Regions from separate parts of the Allobosea sp. CCNWLY174 genome, predicted to be linked through region 2. Evidence: predicted binding sites of a transcription regulator. Region 2 holds the regulator's gene; the other holds the start of a gene.

Region 1 (7,597 bases), on a different contig from region 2:
GGCCTTGAAGCGCCTGGCCGACGGTTTAGACCGCAGCAAACCCGAGAGGACGAGGGCCAGCCCGTCTTGCGTCAGTGACGCGACCGATACGGACATTAGGGGCCTCGCAGCCATGCGCCGCCGAATGCCTCGGATCTGACGGACCTGCAACGCCCGCCCGCATCGCTCGGTCACGCCGCGGGCGAAAGCGCAATCTGCTGACGCGCGTGATGGGCGGCGATGGCCTGGTTTTGCCGCGAAAGTTTGCGCGACAGCGCGCTTGCCCTTGCGCTTGGTCGAGGCGAGCTCGTCGAGCTCTTTCTCCGGCATCGACTTCTCCGTCGATTTGGAGGCGCCGTTGAGTTCGCTCTTTTTGATGTCGCCGCGCTTGACGGCCAAGGCGGCGCCGGCCGCCTTCTGCTGAGCTGTTGACGTAGCGGGCATCTCGGTTCTCCTGGCCATGCCCAGCGCAAACCGAACCTTCAACGGCCTGCGGCTTGCTCAGCGTGAGGCGACGACATCGGCGAATTCGGGATGGCGGCGGGCCCAGTCGGTCACGAAGGAGCACGCGGGAACGACTTGCCGGCCGAAGCCTCTCGCTTGCTGAAAGAGACCATCGACGAGCAGTGAAGCCAGTTCCAGACCGCCATATGCGGCGGGAACCTCGGTATGCGTCAAGATCAGCTTGTCGCCCTGCTGCCTGAAGGCGGCGAATGCGACGCCGCTATTGAACCATCTCGAAGCGACCCCTGGCCGGCCGCTCGACGACATTCGCGAACGGGTTCGGCGACAGAGCCGTCCGCCTTCGTCCTTCGCTATCATGGATCCGATGATATCAGTCCGTGGGAGCCCATTGCTGGCGCGCTTCGTCAGCCGAGACGGTCAGAACGATCTTCTCGCCGACATCCGCGATCAGGTCCGTGCTCAAATAATGATGGGAGCCGCCTGAGCCGGCATCGTTCTTCTTCAGCTTGAGCTGCGTTCCAGAGAAATGGTCCACCGTGCCGAGGTGAGCGTTGTCGGAGCCAACCACCTCAAGGCCTTCCTTGATCTTCTGGATGTCGAACATCGTACGTCTCCCTGACTTTTGTCCCGCGAAGGAAACTGGGCGGGATCACGCATGTTCCGATTGCGAAGGCTGGCATGTTCGCTCTGGCGATGCCGGTCGTATGCCACTATAAACTGAGTTCTCTTTTCGTTCTCGGGATATGCTATGACTCGTCGATCTGGCAGCGCCGATCTGCCCTTGCATCACGGTCGCGTCCCGGCCTGGCTCGGGCAGCGCATGACGCGGCTGGGCGCGGTCATCTGCGAAGCGATTATCCATCACTACGGCCGCGAGGAGTTGCTGCGGCGCCTCGCCCACCCGTTCTGGTTCCAGTCATTCGGCGCGGTGATGGGCATGGACTGGCACTCCTCAGGCGTTACGACGAGCGTCATCGGGGCGCTGAAGCGCGGCTTGGCGCCTTTGTCGCGCGAACTCGGGATGCATGTCTGCGGCGGGCGCGGCAGCCATTCGCGGCAGACGCCGGCCGAGCTCGAGCGGATCGGCGCCGAAGTCGGCTTCGACGGGGTGGCGCTGGCCAAGGCGAGCCGGCTCGTCGCGAAGGTCGACAGTGCGGCTGTTCAGGACGGATTCGATCTCTATCTGCACGGCTTCATCGTCGCCGATGACGGCCAGTGGGTCGTGGTACAGCAGGGCATGAATGGCGATGGCGGGCTCGCCCGGCGCTATCATTGGCAATCCGAAGGGCTCGGCAGCTTCGTCGAGGCGCCCCATGCCGCGATCGACGGGCAGAGCCAGGGCCGGATCATCAACCTCACCGACGCGCGCGCAGCCTTGGCCCGAGACAGCCAGGTCGAGATGCTGCGCGGCATCGGACCGGATGCCATCGTTCGGGAGTTCACGGCACTGGAACGCGACCGCGCGCCGGCAGCGCTGTCTCAGGAACAGCTTGCCCTGCCTCATCTGGTGATGCCGGCCCATCATGATGTTCGGCCAAAGGATGTGATCGCGCGGCGGCTGCATGGCGCGCTCGCAGCCGCGGCCGACAGCGCGCCTGGCGATTTTTCTGAATTGCTGCTGGTCCCCGGGGTAGGCGCCCGCACGGTCCGCTCGCTCGCGATGGTGGCCGAGGTGGTGCACGGTGCGGCTTGCCGTTTCACGGATCCGGCCCGCTTCTCGCTCGCCCATGGCGGCAAGGATCGCCAACCCTTTGCGGTGCCAACCAAGGTCTACGATCAGACCATCAACGTCCTTCGTTCCGCCGTCGACCGCGCAAAGCTTGGGCAGGATGACCGTCTGGCCGCGATCGCTCGCCTCGATCAAGAGAGCCGGCGGCTCGAGCGCGGCGCGACAGGTCCGACGCTGGACGAGTATGTCGCCGATGAACGCCGTCGTTCTGCGGAGTATGGCGGACGCAGCGTCTTCGGCTGGGAGCAGCCGGCGCTCGAAGAGGGCGTTCGATCAAGGCGGCACGCGGAACGCCAGTGAATATCTAGGGGACGAGCCTCAGGCCGAATCGGGCGCGTGATCCTTAAGCGCTGCCAAGTACTCCGCCGCGACGGGCTTCCCTGCAACCTTGTTCGCCTCGACGCGCCCCTCACGCAGATCACTCGCGATCGCGACCATCGCCTCGCGCCAGGACGGATACTCCGTCTCATAGGTCGCCATAAGTTCGCCGCCGCGCTTCACGTGATGCCGGATCTAGACGGTGATCGGCCCTAGGCCGTAGCGGTTCTCGAGATCGTCGATCACGGGCATTGCGGATCGTCCTTGCTGGAGCCGTCGAGAGGCCGAGGCTTGCGCGTCATTCGATGTCCCACTGGCAGATCTTGTAGTCGCGTGGCCGCTGCCTCATGTCGAGGTGCAGGTGATCCTTATGCGAAGCGTCGGAGCCGGGGCCGAGAACGGTCCTGAAGCGCGCGCAGGTGCTCGTCTTAAGCGCCTCGCGCAGCGCGCGAGTCGATGGTTCGGTACCGACGAGACTTAAGATCCTGCCGTCGTCCAAGCGCAGGCCACCGATATCCATCGCATTCCCCGTCGCATGTTCGCTGATAGGGGCGCCGGCCACACCGTTACGCGGCCGGCAGGCATGGCCGCCGACTCCGGTCAGCCGGGCCAGTTTGCCCTTCTCTCGGGAGACGATGCCGGGCAGGTCGCTGCGGACCCAATCAAGGATCTCGATGGCGAAGGCGCAGGCGACCGTAATGGCGCTGTCCAGTTCGACCTGGGAGCCGTCCGGCATGGCGACGGCGCGAAACGAAACGGGCTCGGCGATGGCGCAGTCGCGGGTGCCCGCGTCGGACGCGGCCGGCAAGGCGATGCCGCCGCGCTCGAAGAAGGTCGCAAAGCAGCCGGGCGGGCCGATAGGCCCTTCCGGCTCGGCGGGTGCGGGTGGCGTCTTCGCCGTCGCCGTATCAGCCCCCGCAGGTTTACTCGGGGACAGTTCGGCGGGACGCGGTGGCGGCAAGGGGGCCAGAATCGCTGGGTCGATGGTATTTGCGCTGCGGGCGCGATCGCGCGCCGGCGCATCGGCGGCGGCGCTCAGACAAGCCGCGCAAAGCGCCATTGCGACCGCCCGACCCGCTCGCCTCCACATGCTGCTATTCCAAGAAGCGCACCGCAACACCCGCCTTGACGAGATCGGCAAGCTCCTCTGCATCCCAGTTGGTTAGGCGGATGCAGCCATGCGAGTTGGTCTTGCTGACCTTTGCCGGCTCGGGCGTGCCGTGAATTCCGAAGGTCGGCTTCGACAGGGCGATCCAGACCGTACCGACCGGGCCGTTGGGGCCGGGCGGAAGCGTCAGCGTCTCGGTGTTCTTGCCCTGCTGAAAGTTTTTCTCGGGGTCGTAGGTGTAGTTCGGATTCCGGGCGATGCGCTCGATCGTGTACTCACCGGATGGCGAGGGGGTGTCCTCGCTGCCGATCGTCGCCGGGTAGCTTGCGAGCACCACGTCGTCGGCGCCGAACACCATGACCATCCCCGTGCTCTTGATCGCGTCCACCCGGAGAGCAGCGCCCTTTTCGGGCGAACGACGGCCGGACGCTACGGCGATGCGTGTCCCAGCTTGTGAGAACGCCTGTCGAGGATTGAGCGCGGCGAGCAGCGTCTCGCTCATGTGGAAGCGCTCGCCCAGCATCTCCTGCGGGCTCGTGTAGGAGAGGCGCTTCATCCTCGCCTGCTTGGCGTAGTCGCGCGGGATGGCGTCGACGAAGTCGTAGGAGGCATCCTTGTCGGTCAGCGCGTACTCGGCGATCACGTCGTTCGCCGTCTCGCCGCCCAGGCTCAGCCACGCAAGCTCGTCGATCTCCTCGCCGTCAGGGAGCCTTTCCTGCCGCCGGAACTGGGCGACCGCCTTGCGAAAATTCTCGCCGTCGATGCCATCGATGACCCCAGGCGAGACGCTGCGACGGCTGAGGAGAACCTGTGCCTTGACAATGAACGGATTGGGGCCGGGTTCGACTGTCTTGTTCCGGTCCGCGAAAGTGACGGAATTGATCTCTGTTGCCGTTATCGCCATTGCCGGCCACGCCCAGATAGCCATGACCACGATCGCGATCGCAGCGAGCCCGGCAGGCTTGATCGAATGGGCGGATTTCATCTGGGGCTCCGACGACAACGGCGTTCGCGAAGCTATACGGACAGCCAGACCGGATGTTCCGCCGGGCGCGCCGGGCTGGCCGGCGCGCCTTTAAGTCACATCAGCTGGTCGGAGCCGTCAGCCGCCAGATCGCGTTCCCAACATCGTCGGCAACCAGCAGGCCGGCGCGCTGGTCTACCAGCACACCGACGGGCCGTCCGCGCGCCTCGCCCTTGTCGTTCAGGAAGCCCGTAAGGACAGGCTTCGGCATATCGGACGGCTTGCCGTCGACGAAGGGCACGAAGATCACCCGGTACCCGACAGGGCGGGCCCGATTCCATGACCCGTGCTGTCCGATGAACGCGCCGCCCTGATAGCTTTGCCCCAGTCGACCGTCCTTGACGAAGGTCATCCCCAGCGAGGCGGTATGGGAGCCGAGCGCGTAGTCCGGCTTCATCGCCTTCGCTACGAGCTCCGGCCGCGGCGGCTCGACGCGCTTGTCGACATGCTGACCGTAGTAGCTGTAGGGCCAACCGTAAAAGCCATCCCGCTTTACCGAAGTGATGTAGTCCGGCACGAGGTCGTCGCCGATCTCGTCGCGCTCGTTCACGGCGACCCAGAGCTCCTTCGTTGCCGGATTCCAGTCGATGCCGACCGGATTGCGCAGCCCGCTCGCAAAGAGCCGGCTGGCACCGCTCTGCGGATCGATCTCCAGCACCGCTGCGCGGTTCTCCTCTTCAGCCATGCCATTCTCAGCCACATTGGAATTGGAGCCGACGCCGACGTAGAGGCGCGAGCCATCGGAAGCCGCAATAAGGCTCTTGGTCCAGTGATGGTTGCGACCCGCCGGCAGTTCCGCCACTTTCACGGGCTTGGCGGCGTTCTTGGTCTCGCCCGCAACATAGGGCACGCGCACCACCGCGTCGGCATTGGCGATGTAGAGCTGATCGCCGACCAGCGCCATGCCGAACGGCGAGGTCAGGTTTTCAAGATAGACGATTTTCGTCTCCGCGACGCCATCGCCGTCGGCATCCCGCAACAGGCTGAGGCGATTGGCGCTAGGGGTCTGGGATCCGGCGCGCTGCATGAAAAGTCCCTGCACCCAGGCGCGGACGCCGCCCTTCTTTTCCTCGGGCTTGGGCGGGGCGTCGCTCTCTGCGACGAGAACGTCGCCATTGGGCAACTCGTAAAGCCAGCGCGGATGCTGAAGTCCGGTCGCGAAGGCGGTGACCTGTCCCCCAGCGAGCGGCGTCGGCTTTTCGCCTTCCTTCCAACCAATGGCCTTGGCAACCTTGATCGTCGGCAGCCAAGAGGATTTCGGCTCCGGCAGGGTCGGGCTCTGTCCATAGCCCGCTTCTTCGGGCAGCGGTTTGTCACTGCAGGCGGTGAGTGCCAGCGCCGAAGCGGCGACGCCAACGAGGAAAACTAGTTTGTGGGAGTGCGTCATGTCGGCCTCCGTATCCAGGCAGGGATCATTTGAAGCCAACGTGGCGAGCGTGCACAGGTTCGAAAGCGATTGCGTTTCAGGGCGAGGCGGAACCAGGGCAACGGCTATTGGTTGTCGCAGCAGGGGGGAAGGCGCGGCTTGGAAAATCTGCAAATCTCAGATGCGGCGAAGCACGTTACCGGCTCAGTGCTGGCGGTGTCGGCGTGCTCGAACTGGCAAGCGCGCCTTGTCCACATGGTCTAGCCGTGACGTCTGGACGGGCCGCGCTATCCCCTTTCGTTGACGAGATCGGGCGTTACAAAGCGGCGCCTGCCCGGATACCGCGCAGTTTTCATTCCCATGATCGACGTAAACAGCTCATGCCGTGGGACTGTGGCATTGGCTCCCATGGCGAACCCTTGTCATCCCCATGCGCGAAGCTAAATCGCAAGAGAGCGGACGCACCGGACGTCAGCTAAGAGCCATTGCCAGCGTAAGTAGGCTGCTTGAAAGCGGACTCTCTTGGCGCCAGCAATGGGCCAACTCCAGAATACGCGCGGTCCACGTCCCGATCCGGCCTCACGATCCAAAAAGCCGCCGATCCCAATAGACGGGCTCATGCAGGCTCGCTGTGATCGTCCCAAATTCCGAATGCGCTGGGTTGATCAGCACGTTGCGGTTAAGCCGCGCCACCACGCTCGGCACGATCAAAATCGCGCTTCGGCGCTGCTGGCACCACTGCGCGCCAAATTCTTTGCTTGCCGTCGCCGGCATGCTGTCCCAGCCTGCCAGGGATGAAGGTGAGAAAACCTCGTACGACAGTCCCCTAGGCAGCGTGATCTCGATATGATGCTGGTTCGGCGGCAGACGCCCGCTGCCCTGGACGAGCTTCTCCAAGAGCGCCGTCGAATAGTGCTCACTGCTGTAGATGAGGGGGCTTCCGGGCGTGTTCCATCGTCCGGGCCCGATCGTCGAAGCGGTGGCATCGAAGATAGGATAAGTGCCGTTCGGGTCACCTATCCGGAAACTGAACAGCGTGCCATCGAGCCGCTGAGCCGTCACGCAGCGCTGCCGTATTTCAGGCCGCCCAGTATATCCAGCACCAGTTCAGCGCCGATCTCGTTTTGAATGACCACGTCGATCGGACGCCTATCTTCCAGCATCGGGTGCGATCGAAACAGAAACTCGCGCGCCTCCGTTTCGGTCTGCCAGACATCGAGAGCCAAGCTCCAGACCCGTGCTACCCTGGCCAGCCGGGTGCCTTCGTCCGACGAGAGCCGGAGCGCCGTCTTGCGCCGCTCATAGGTGGCCTTGGGAACGAGGCGATACTTGAACTGGGCGTCGCTCGGCGCCAAAAGGCGGGCCATCCGATCGAGCGCTCCGACCGGTAGTCCATCTTCGATGCGCGACATCAAGCCGAACGGCGAGCGTGCGGCAATCTCATTTGCTGAAAGTCCGAGGACATCCGCGACTGCTCCGAATGCCAGCATTTTCGCCTCCAGATCAATTGAGGCATTATCTCACCTCATGTGAGGCGCCTTGCAAGCACCGAGGATGCCGGCGTGCTCTGGATTTTCGATCGGAATGATCGGCACCGTTCGGGAGCCG
Region 2 (7,597 bases):
ATGGCGGCGGCCCTCGTCACCGGCAAGCGCGGGCTGATCAGCGAGCAGACCAACAACGACCTGCGCGCCGCCGGCATCTACCACATCGTCTCGATCTCCGGCCTGCACATGGTGCTGGCTGCCGGCACGATCTTCTGGCTGGTGCGGGCCTTGCTCACGCTGTCGCAGACGGTGGCGCTGCACTGGCCGGTGAAGAAGCTCGCGGCGCTCGTCGCCATGCTCGGTGCCACCGCCTATTGCATCTTCTCCGGTGCCGATGTCGCAACCGAGCGCTCGCTGATCATGACGCTGGTCATGCTCGGGGCGATCCTGGTCGACCGGCCGGCGCTTTCCATGCGCAACCTCGCTCTGTCCGCGATCATCGTGCTGCTGCGGGAGCCGGAGGCGCTGCTCGGGCCGAGCTTCCAGATGTCGTTCGGAGCGGTCGCGGCGCTGATCGCCTTCGCCGAGCGCTGGCAGGAGCGGGCGCCCGATGCCGCCGCCGCCGCATGGCCCTGGCCGCTGCGCCCGCTCTGGCTCTCGGCCGTGGGAATCCTGACCACCACCATGGTCGCGACCGCGGCGACGGCGCCCTATGGCGTCTACCATTTCCAGACCTTCAACCCGTTCGGCCTGCTCGGCAACGCGCTGGCGCTGCCCTTCGTCTCGCTGATCGTGATGCCCGCCGCGGTCTTCGGCGTGCTTGCCTATCCGTTCGGACTCGACTGGCCGGCCTGGGCGCTGATGGGCTGGGCCTCCGGATATGTACTCCAGCTCGCCCATTGGGTCGCCGGCATCGACCGCTCCACCGTGGTGCTGCCCGCTTTCGGCTCGACCGCGCTGATCCTGTTCTCGCTGTCGTTGCTCTGGCTGACCTTGTGGACGACGGCGCTGCGCTTCCTTGCCGCGCTGCCCTTGGTCGGCGGGCTGGCGCTGGCCTCGGCCCCGTCGCGGCCCGACATCCTGATCGAGCGAGACGGCTCGGGTGTGCTGGTGCGGGGGCCGGAGGGCAAGATGGTGCTGGCCGGCAAGCCGAGCCGCTTCGTGCTCACGCAATGGCTGCATGCCGACGGCGATTCGCGTGCGCCCGACGATGCGGCGCTGCGCAATGGCGCCGCTTGCGATCCGCGTGGCTGCGTCATCCGCCTCCCGGATGGCCGCTCGGTAGCCTATACGCGCGACCGGATCGCCTTGGTCGAGGACTGCCTGCGCGCCGATCTCGTGGTGACGTCGCTCTACTGGACAGCACCTTGCGCAGCCCGCCTGATCGACCGCAGCGCGCTCATGCGCGACGGCGCGACGGCGTATCATGCGGCCCGCGGCGGCTGGCGCGCCTATACGGCCGACGAGGTCACGCGCCTGCGCCCCTGGACCCGGGCGCGACCGGAACCGAAGCCGGCGTCAGAACCAGCGCCTGCTCCGGCAACTGCAGCCGCAACTGCGGAGCCGGCACAGGATGCCGAGGCGATTCAGTAGCGCCGCATCAGGTTGACGAGCCGGCCCTGGATCTTGACCCGGTCGGGCCCGAGCACGCGCGTCTCATAGGCCGGGTTGGCGGCTTCGAGCGCGATCGAGGAGCCGCGCTTGCGCAACCGCTTCAGCGTCGCTTCCTCGTCGTCGATCAGGGCGACGATGATGTCGCCGGTATTGGCGGTGTCCTGCTTGCGGATGACGACGGTGTCGCCGTCGAGGATGCCGGCCTCGATCATCGAATCGCCGCGGACTTCCAGGGCATAATGCTCGCCGCCGCCGAGCATGTCGGCCGGCATCGTGACGCTGTGGCTGCGGTCCTGGATCGCCGAGATCGGCGTGCCGGCGGCGATGCGGCCCATGACCGGGATCGAGACGGTTGAGCGCCCGCTGTCTTCCGCAGCCGATGGTCGCGGCTTCGTCAGATTGGCTGCCGGCGTCGGGGAAGGCGGGGTCTGACCGAGGCCGCCCTGGACAACGGAGGGGCTGAAGCGGCCGCGCTGTGCCTGCGGCCCGCCGATGCCGTCCGGCATCTTGATGACTTCGAGCGCACGTGCCCGGTTCGGAAGCCGGCGAATGAAGCCGCGCTCCTCCAGCGCCATGATCAGCCGGTGGATGCCGGATTTGGAACGCAGATCGAGCGCATCCTTCATCTCGTCGAAGGAGGGCGGCACGCCGGATTCCCGCAGGCGCTCCTGGATGAAGCGAAGCAGTTCAAACTGTTTGCGTGTCAGCATGGTCGCGCCGCTCGCCTCTCGGGCTAGAATCGAAACAAAGCACGAACACCATACGCGTTCGCCTTGTGTTCCGCAAGGGGAGCGCTGTGATGAGAACTGATCCTATTTGAGACATGCCGTCCCGGGCGACTGCATGGAGACCGGGATCCCGAAAGAGGTTCCGGAATGGATCCCGGATCGGCGCCGCTGCGCGGCTTGTCCGGGATGACAACCTGAGAGCGGGAGAGTTGACTAAAGCAACTCCGCAATTCTCCGAACCGCGGAATTGCTTTAGGTCTTCGCTTTATCGCATTTTCTTCACGCGAACCGGTGTCCACTTCGCTCGAAAATGCTCTAGCGCAGCCGGATGACGCGGCAGGGATCGCCGGCCTTGGCAGGCTCGGCGAAAGCCGGGCGGATCACCAGCGCCTCGGCCCGCGACAGGTTCGCCAGCATCGAGGAATCCTGCTTGGCGAAGGGCCTGACCCGTCGCTCGCCCTCAATGATCTCGGTGGTGGCACGCAGATAGTCCTGGCGCTCGTCATTGGCCGGCAGGTCGACGGCCAGAGTGGCGGGCTCGCTGCGGTCGCGCTCGGGATCGGCGATGCCGAGCAGCGCCTCGACCAGCGGCATGGCAAAGAGATGGCCGCAGACGATCGAGGAGACCGGGTTGCCGGGCAGGCCAAGCGCGACCATCGGGCCGAGGCGGCCCATCATCATCGGCTTGCCCGGGCGCATTGCGATCTTCCAGAAACCGAGCGCCATGCCCTGCGCCTTCAGGGCCGCCTGGACGAGATCGTGCTCGCCGACGGAAGCACCGCCGAGGGTGATCAGGACATCGGCGCCGGCGGCGCGCGCCGCCTCGATCTTGGCGGCCAGATTGGGGTGGTTGTCGCGGGCGATGCCGAGATCGAGCGCCGTGCCGCGGGCCTCCTCGATCAGCGCGGCGAGAGCGAAGCTGTTCGAGGCGACGATCTGGTCGGGGCCGACCGGCTCGCCCGGCAGGACGAGTTCGTCGCCGGTGGCGAGGATCGCGACCAGCGGCTTGCGGCGGACCGAAAGCGTCGGGTGGCCGGCAGCGGCGGCCAGACCGAGCGCAGCGCTATCGAGGCGACGACCGGCCTTGAGCAGAATCTCGCCAGTCTGAAAATCCAGCCCGGCCGGGCGGATGAACTGGCCCTTGCCCGCTGGCTTGACGACGCGGATGACCTGGCCGCCGACGCCCTCGGCATGCTCCTGGATCAGGATCGCATCGGCACCGTCGGGGATCGGCGCGCCGGTGAAGATGCGTACCGTCTCGCCGGGCCCGACCTGGCCGGAAAAGCCGCGGCCGGCGGCGGATTCGCCGACGACCTTGAGCTCTTTGCCCAGGGTGAGATCGGTGGCGCGGGCGGCGTAGCCATCCATGGCCGAATTGGCGAAGGGCGGCTGGGTCCTGAGCGCCGCGACGTCCTCAGCCAGCACCCGGCCGGCGCAGTGCGCCAGCGCCAGCGTCTGCGCCGGCGTCGGGCCGGGCACGCTGTCGAGCAGCGCCTTGAGCGCGACCGGGACGGGGGTGAGGCTCATGCCTATGGTCCTGCGATCTCGTAGGTTCCGGACTTCCCGCCGGATTTATGCACGAGTCGGACGCCTTCGATATGCATGGCGCGATCGACCGCCTTCACCATGTCGTAGACAGTGAGGCAGGCGACGCTGACGGCGGTCAGCGCCTCCATCTCGACTCCGGTCTTGCCGGTCAGCTTGACCTCGGCGCGGACGCGCACGCCCGGCAGGGTTTCGTCGATCGACAGGTCCACGGAAATCTTGCTGAGCAGCAGCGGGTGGCAAAGCGGGATCAGTTCATGGGCGCGCTTGGCCGCCATGATGCCGGCGAGGCGGGCGGTGCCGAGCACATCGCCCTTCTTGGCCTCGCCGTCGCGGACGATCGCCAGGGTCTCGGCTTGCATCACCACATGGCCTTCGGCGATCGCTGTGCGGACAGTCTCGGCCTTGTCGCCGACATCGACCATATGGGCCTCGCCCTTCTGGTCGAGATGGGTGAGGCGGCTCACGCCGCCGCCTCGGCAGTCTTGCCGGTCAGAAGCTGGCGGGTCGCGGCCGCCACGTCCGCCTGGCGCATCAGGCTTTCGCCGACCAGGAAGGTGTTGACGCCGCAGGCCTGCAGACGGGCGATGTCGTCATGCGTGAAGATACCGCTCTCGCCGACCAGCAGGCGATCCTTGGGCACGCGCGGCGCCAGCCGCTCGGTGACGGCGAGGTTGAGCTCGAAGCTGCGCAGATCGCGGTTGTTGATGCCGACGAGCCGGGTGTCGAGCTTCAAGGCGCGCTCCAGCTCGGTTTCGTCATGAACTTCGGCGAGCGCGGCCATGCCAAGCGCTTTCGCCGTCGCGACGAGCTCGCGCGCGGCGGCATCGTCGAGCGAGGCCATGATGATCAGGATGCAGTCGGCACCCCAGCTGCGCGCCTCGAAGACTTGGTAGGGCTCGAACATGAAGTCCTTGCGCAGACCAGGCAGGCCTGAGGCGGCGCGCGCTTCGCCAAGATATTCCGGCCGGCCCTGGAACGAGGGCATGTCGGTCAGCACCGAGAGGCACGCGGCACCGCCTGCGGCATAAGCCTTGGCCAGCGCGGGCGGGTCGAAATCGGGGCGGATCAGCCCCTTGGAGGGCGAGGCCTTCTTGATCTCGGCGATCAGGGCCGGGCCGCCGGCGCGGTGCTTGGCTTCGAGCGCACCGACGAAGTCACGCGGCACGGGCTCAGCCGCTGCGCGCTTCTCGATTTCGGCCTGAGGAATCGCCAGCCGAGCAGCCGCGATCTCCTCGCGCTTATAGGCCTCGATCCGCCTGAGAATATCGGACATGGATGGCCTCACGCATTGGAACTGGCGACGAGGGCTGCGAGCGCGGCCTTGGCCTTGCCATTGTCCAGCACCGCATAGGCCTGCGCCAGCCCTTCGCCGAGCGTAGCCGCCTTGCCGGCGACGACGAGCGCGGCGGCGGCATTGAAAGCGGCGATGTCGCGGAAGGCGCTCTTCGCACCGCCGAGCACCTCCTGCAGCGCCTGCGCATTCTGCGCCGGCTCGCCGCCGCGCAGATCCTCGGGCTTTGCACGCGGAATACCGACATCCTCGGGCGCGATATTGAAGCTCTCGATCTTGCCGTCCTTCAGCGCGACGACGCGGGTCGGGCCGGTGGTGGTGATCTCGTCGAGGCCGTCGGAGCCGTGGACCGCCCAGACGGTATGCGAGCCCAGCGATTGCAGCACCTTGACCATCGGCTCGAGCCAGGTCTCGGAGAAGGCGCCGATGAGCTGCTGCTTGACGCCGGCCGGGTTCGAGAGCGGGCCGACCAGATTGAAGATGGTGCGGGTGCCGAGCTCGGTGCGCACCGGCGCGACATGGCGCATCGAGGCGTGGTGGGTCGGTGCGAACATGAAGCCCACGCCGGCCTGCGCGATGCAGCGCTCGGTGCCGGCCGCCTCCAGCCCGACCTTGACGCCCAGCGCGGTCAGCACGTCGGCGGCGCCGGAGCGCGAGGAGGCCGCGCGGTTGCCATGCTTGGCGACCGGGACGCCGCAGGCCGCGACGATGATCGAGGCGAGCGTCGAGACATTGTAGGAACCGGATGCGTCGCCGCCGGTGCCGACGATGTCGATCGCGTCGGCCGGCGCCTCGACGGTGAGCATGCGGGCGCGCATGGCGGTGACGGCGCCGGCGATCTCCTCGGTGGTCTCGCCGCGCACGCGCAGCGCCATCAGGAAGGCGGCCGCCTGCGCGTTTGTCACCTCGCCGGAGAGCATCGATTCGAAGGCGTCGCGGGCTTCCTCGCGCGACAGCGAGGCGCCGGTCGCGACTTTGGCGATGAAGGGTTTGAAGTCGTCCATGGGAACTCGATCGATCAGGCTGTCGCGGAAAGGGCGGCTTTGGCGTTCTGGCGCGACCATCGCTCGGCGAGATCGAGGAAATTGCGCAGGATCGTCGCGCCATGCTCCGAGGCGATGCTCTCGGGATGGAACTGCACGCCGTGGACGGGCAGGTCGCGATGCGACAGCGCCATGATCATGCCGTCGCCGGATTCGGCCTCGATGGAGAGCTCGGTCGGGCAGGTCTCGCGGCGGACGACGAGCGAGTGATAGCGCGTCGCCTCTAGCGGCCCGTTGATGCCGTGGAACAGGCCTCGCGCGCGGTGGGTGATGGTCGAGACCTTGCCGTGCATCGGCAAAGGCGCGCGCACCACTTCGCCGCCGAAGACCTGGCCGATCGTCTGCAAGCCAAGGCAGACGCCGAAGATCGGCTTCCTGTCGGCGCCCTCGCGTACGAGATCGAGGCAGATGCCGGCCTCGTTCGGTGTGCAGGGGCCGGGCGAGAGCACGATCGCGTCATGGTCGCCGGCGAGGGCGTCATTGACCGAGAGCGTGTCGTTGCGGTGCACGTCGACCTCCGCCCCAAGCCCACCGATCAGGTGGACCAGGTTCCAGGTAAAGCTGTCGTAATTGTCGATCAGCAGGATGCGCATCGTCTTGGGGCCGTCCCCACCCAGTTTCTTAAGGCTTGCACATGCCCCCGAACGCTCGTGCCGGTCAAGCGCGAGGGCGCGAAGCTGCTCGCTCCGCGCCCTCGAACGATTGTCGTCGGTATCGACGAACGAGGTTATTTCACTCGGCGATAATGCGCCGTCATGAACTGGACCCACTGGCCATCCTCGCCCTTGGCGCGCGAGGACAGGATGTGATGGTCCGGGCTCTTGACCTCGACGATGTCCTGATAGGCCGCCGTCTGGCCGGGCTTGGTGAAGTCGGGGCCTTCGGTGTCGAGGGTCAGCACTGTGCCATCGGCGCTGCGCGTGCCGGAGTAGACCCATTGACCGCTCATCATCGAGCCGATGAAGGAGCCGACATAGCGTTCCTTGAGCGGATCGTAGCCGAGCGTGATCCGGGTCTTCGCCGGGCTGCCATCGGGCATGCAGCCGGTGCCGTCGCCGACGAGCCAGAGCTCGCCGATCGACGAGTAGGACTGCGTGCCGGTCGATTTCATCGGAGGCTGGTCCGGACCCATCATGCATTCGCTCTCATAGGTCCATTCGCCGATGAGCTGGAGGAGCCAGTCATGCTCCGCCTGGGGCTTGGATGGCATGCAGCCGGAAAGGTCGCCGGCCTGCGGCTTGTCGAGTTCTGCTGCGTTGCTCATGGTTCTTCCTCCTTGGCTTTGCTTCTCTGGGGTGGACAGTCGAATGCGCCGTGGTCAGGCGGCGGCAGCAACCAGCTGCGGGCGCTCCGTGGCCTGCTTGAGCGCGGCGAGGCCCTTCTCGAAATCGCCGCCGACCATGCGGTCCATGTTGAAGATCGTGCCCATGACCTTGCCCATGAACGGGCAGGCGCCCTGCATGTGCCAGGTCACCAGCGTGCCGCCCTCTGCCGGGGTGAGGCTGAATGTG

What was found. The regulator LexA, encoded in region 2, represses DNA repair genes until DNA is damaged. The targets are predictions, from matches to a motif close to TGTTCNNNNTGTGTTCNG.
Region 1: V7S63_RS26375 (DUF763 domain-containing protein) is a predicted target of LexA. The motif match lies at 1,165-1,182, and genes of this name have one in related genera.

What each region holds. Positions count from the first base shown of each region.
Region 1 is NZ_JBBBBQ010000013.1:31,306-38,902, reverse strand. It holds partial or broken gene V7S63_RS26390 (DUF3008 family protein) at 256-423, opposite strand; gene V7S63_RS26385 (GNAT family N-acetyltransferase) at 481-750, opposite strand; gene V7S63_RS26380 (DUF2171 domain-containing protein) at 815-1,048, opposite strand; gene V7S63_RS26375 (DUF763 domain-containing protein) at 1,193-2,473, shown strand; gene V7S63_RS26370 (hypothetical protein) at 2,492-2,653, opposite strand; gene V7S63_RS26365 (extensin-like domain-containing protein) at 2,790-3,551, opposite strand; gene V7S63_RS26360 (L,D-transpeptidase family protein) at 3,586-4,584, opposite strand; gene V7S63_RS26355 (PQQ-dependent sugar dehydrogenase) at 4,685-6,010, opposite strand; gene V7S63_RS26350 (RES family NAD+ phosphorylase) at 6,569-7,051, opposite strand; gene V7S63_RS26345 (DUF2384 domain-containing protein) at 7,048-7,479, opposite strand.
Region 2 is NZ_JBBBBQ010000001.1:250,123-257,719, forward strand. It holds gene V7S63_RS01210 (ComEC/Rec2 family competence protein) at 1-1,455, shown strand, start outside; gene lexA (transcriptional repressor LexA) at 1,449-2,186, opposite strand; gene V7S63_RS01220 (molybdopterin molybdotransferase MoeA) at 2,520-3,731, opposite strand; gene moaC (cyclic pyranopterin monophosphate synthase MoaC) at 3,734-4,216, opposite strand; gene trpC (indole-3-glycerol phosphate synthase TrpC) at 4,213-5,025, opposite strand; gene trpD (anthranilate phosphoribosyltransferase) at 5,034-6,047, opposite strand; gene V7S63_RS01240 (anthranilate synthase component II) at 6,062-6,679, opposite strand; gene V7S63_RS01245 (DUF1579 domain-containing protein) at 6,814-7,350, opposite strand; gene V7S63_RS01250 (SRPBCC family protein) at 7,405-7,597, opposite strand, start outside.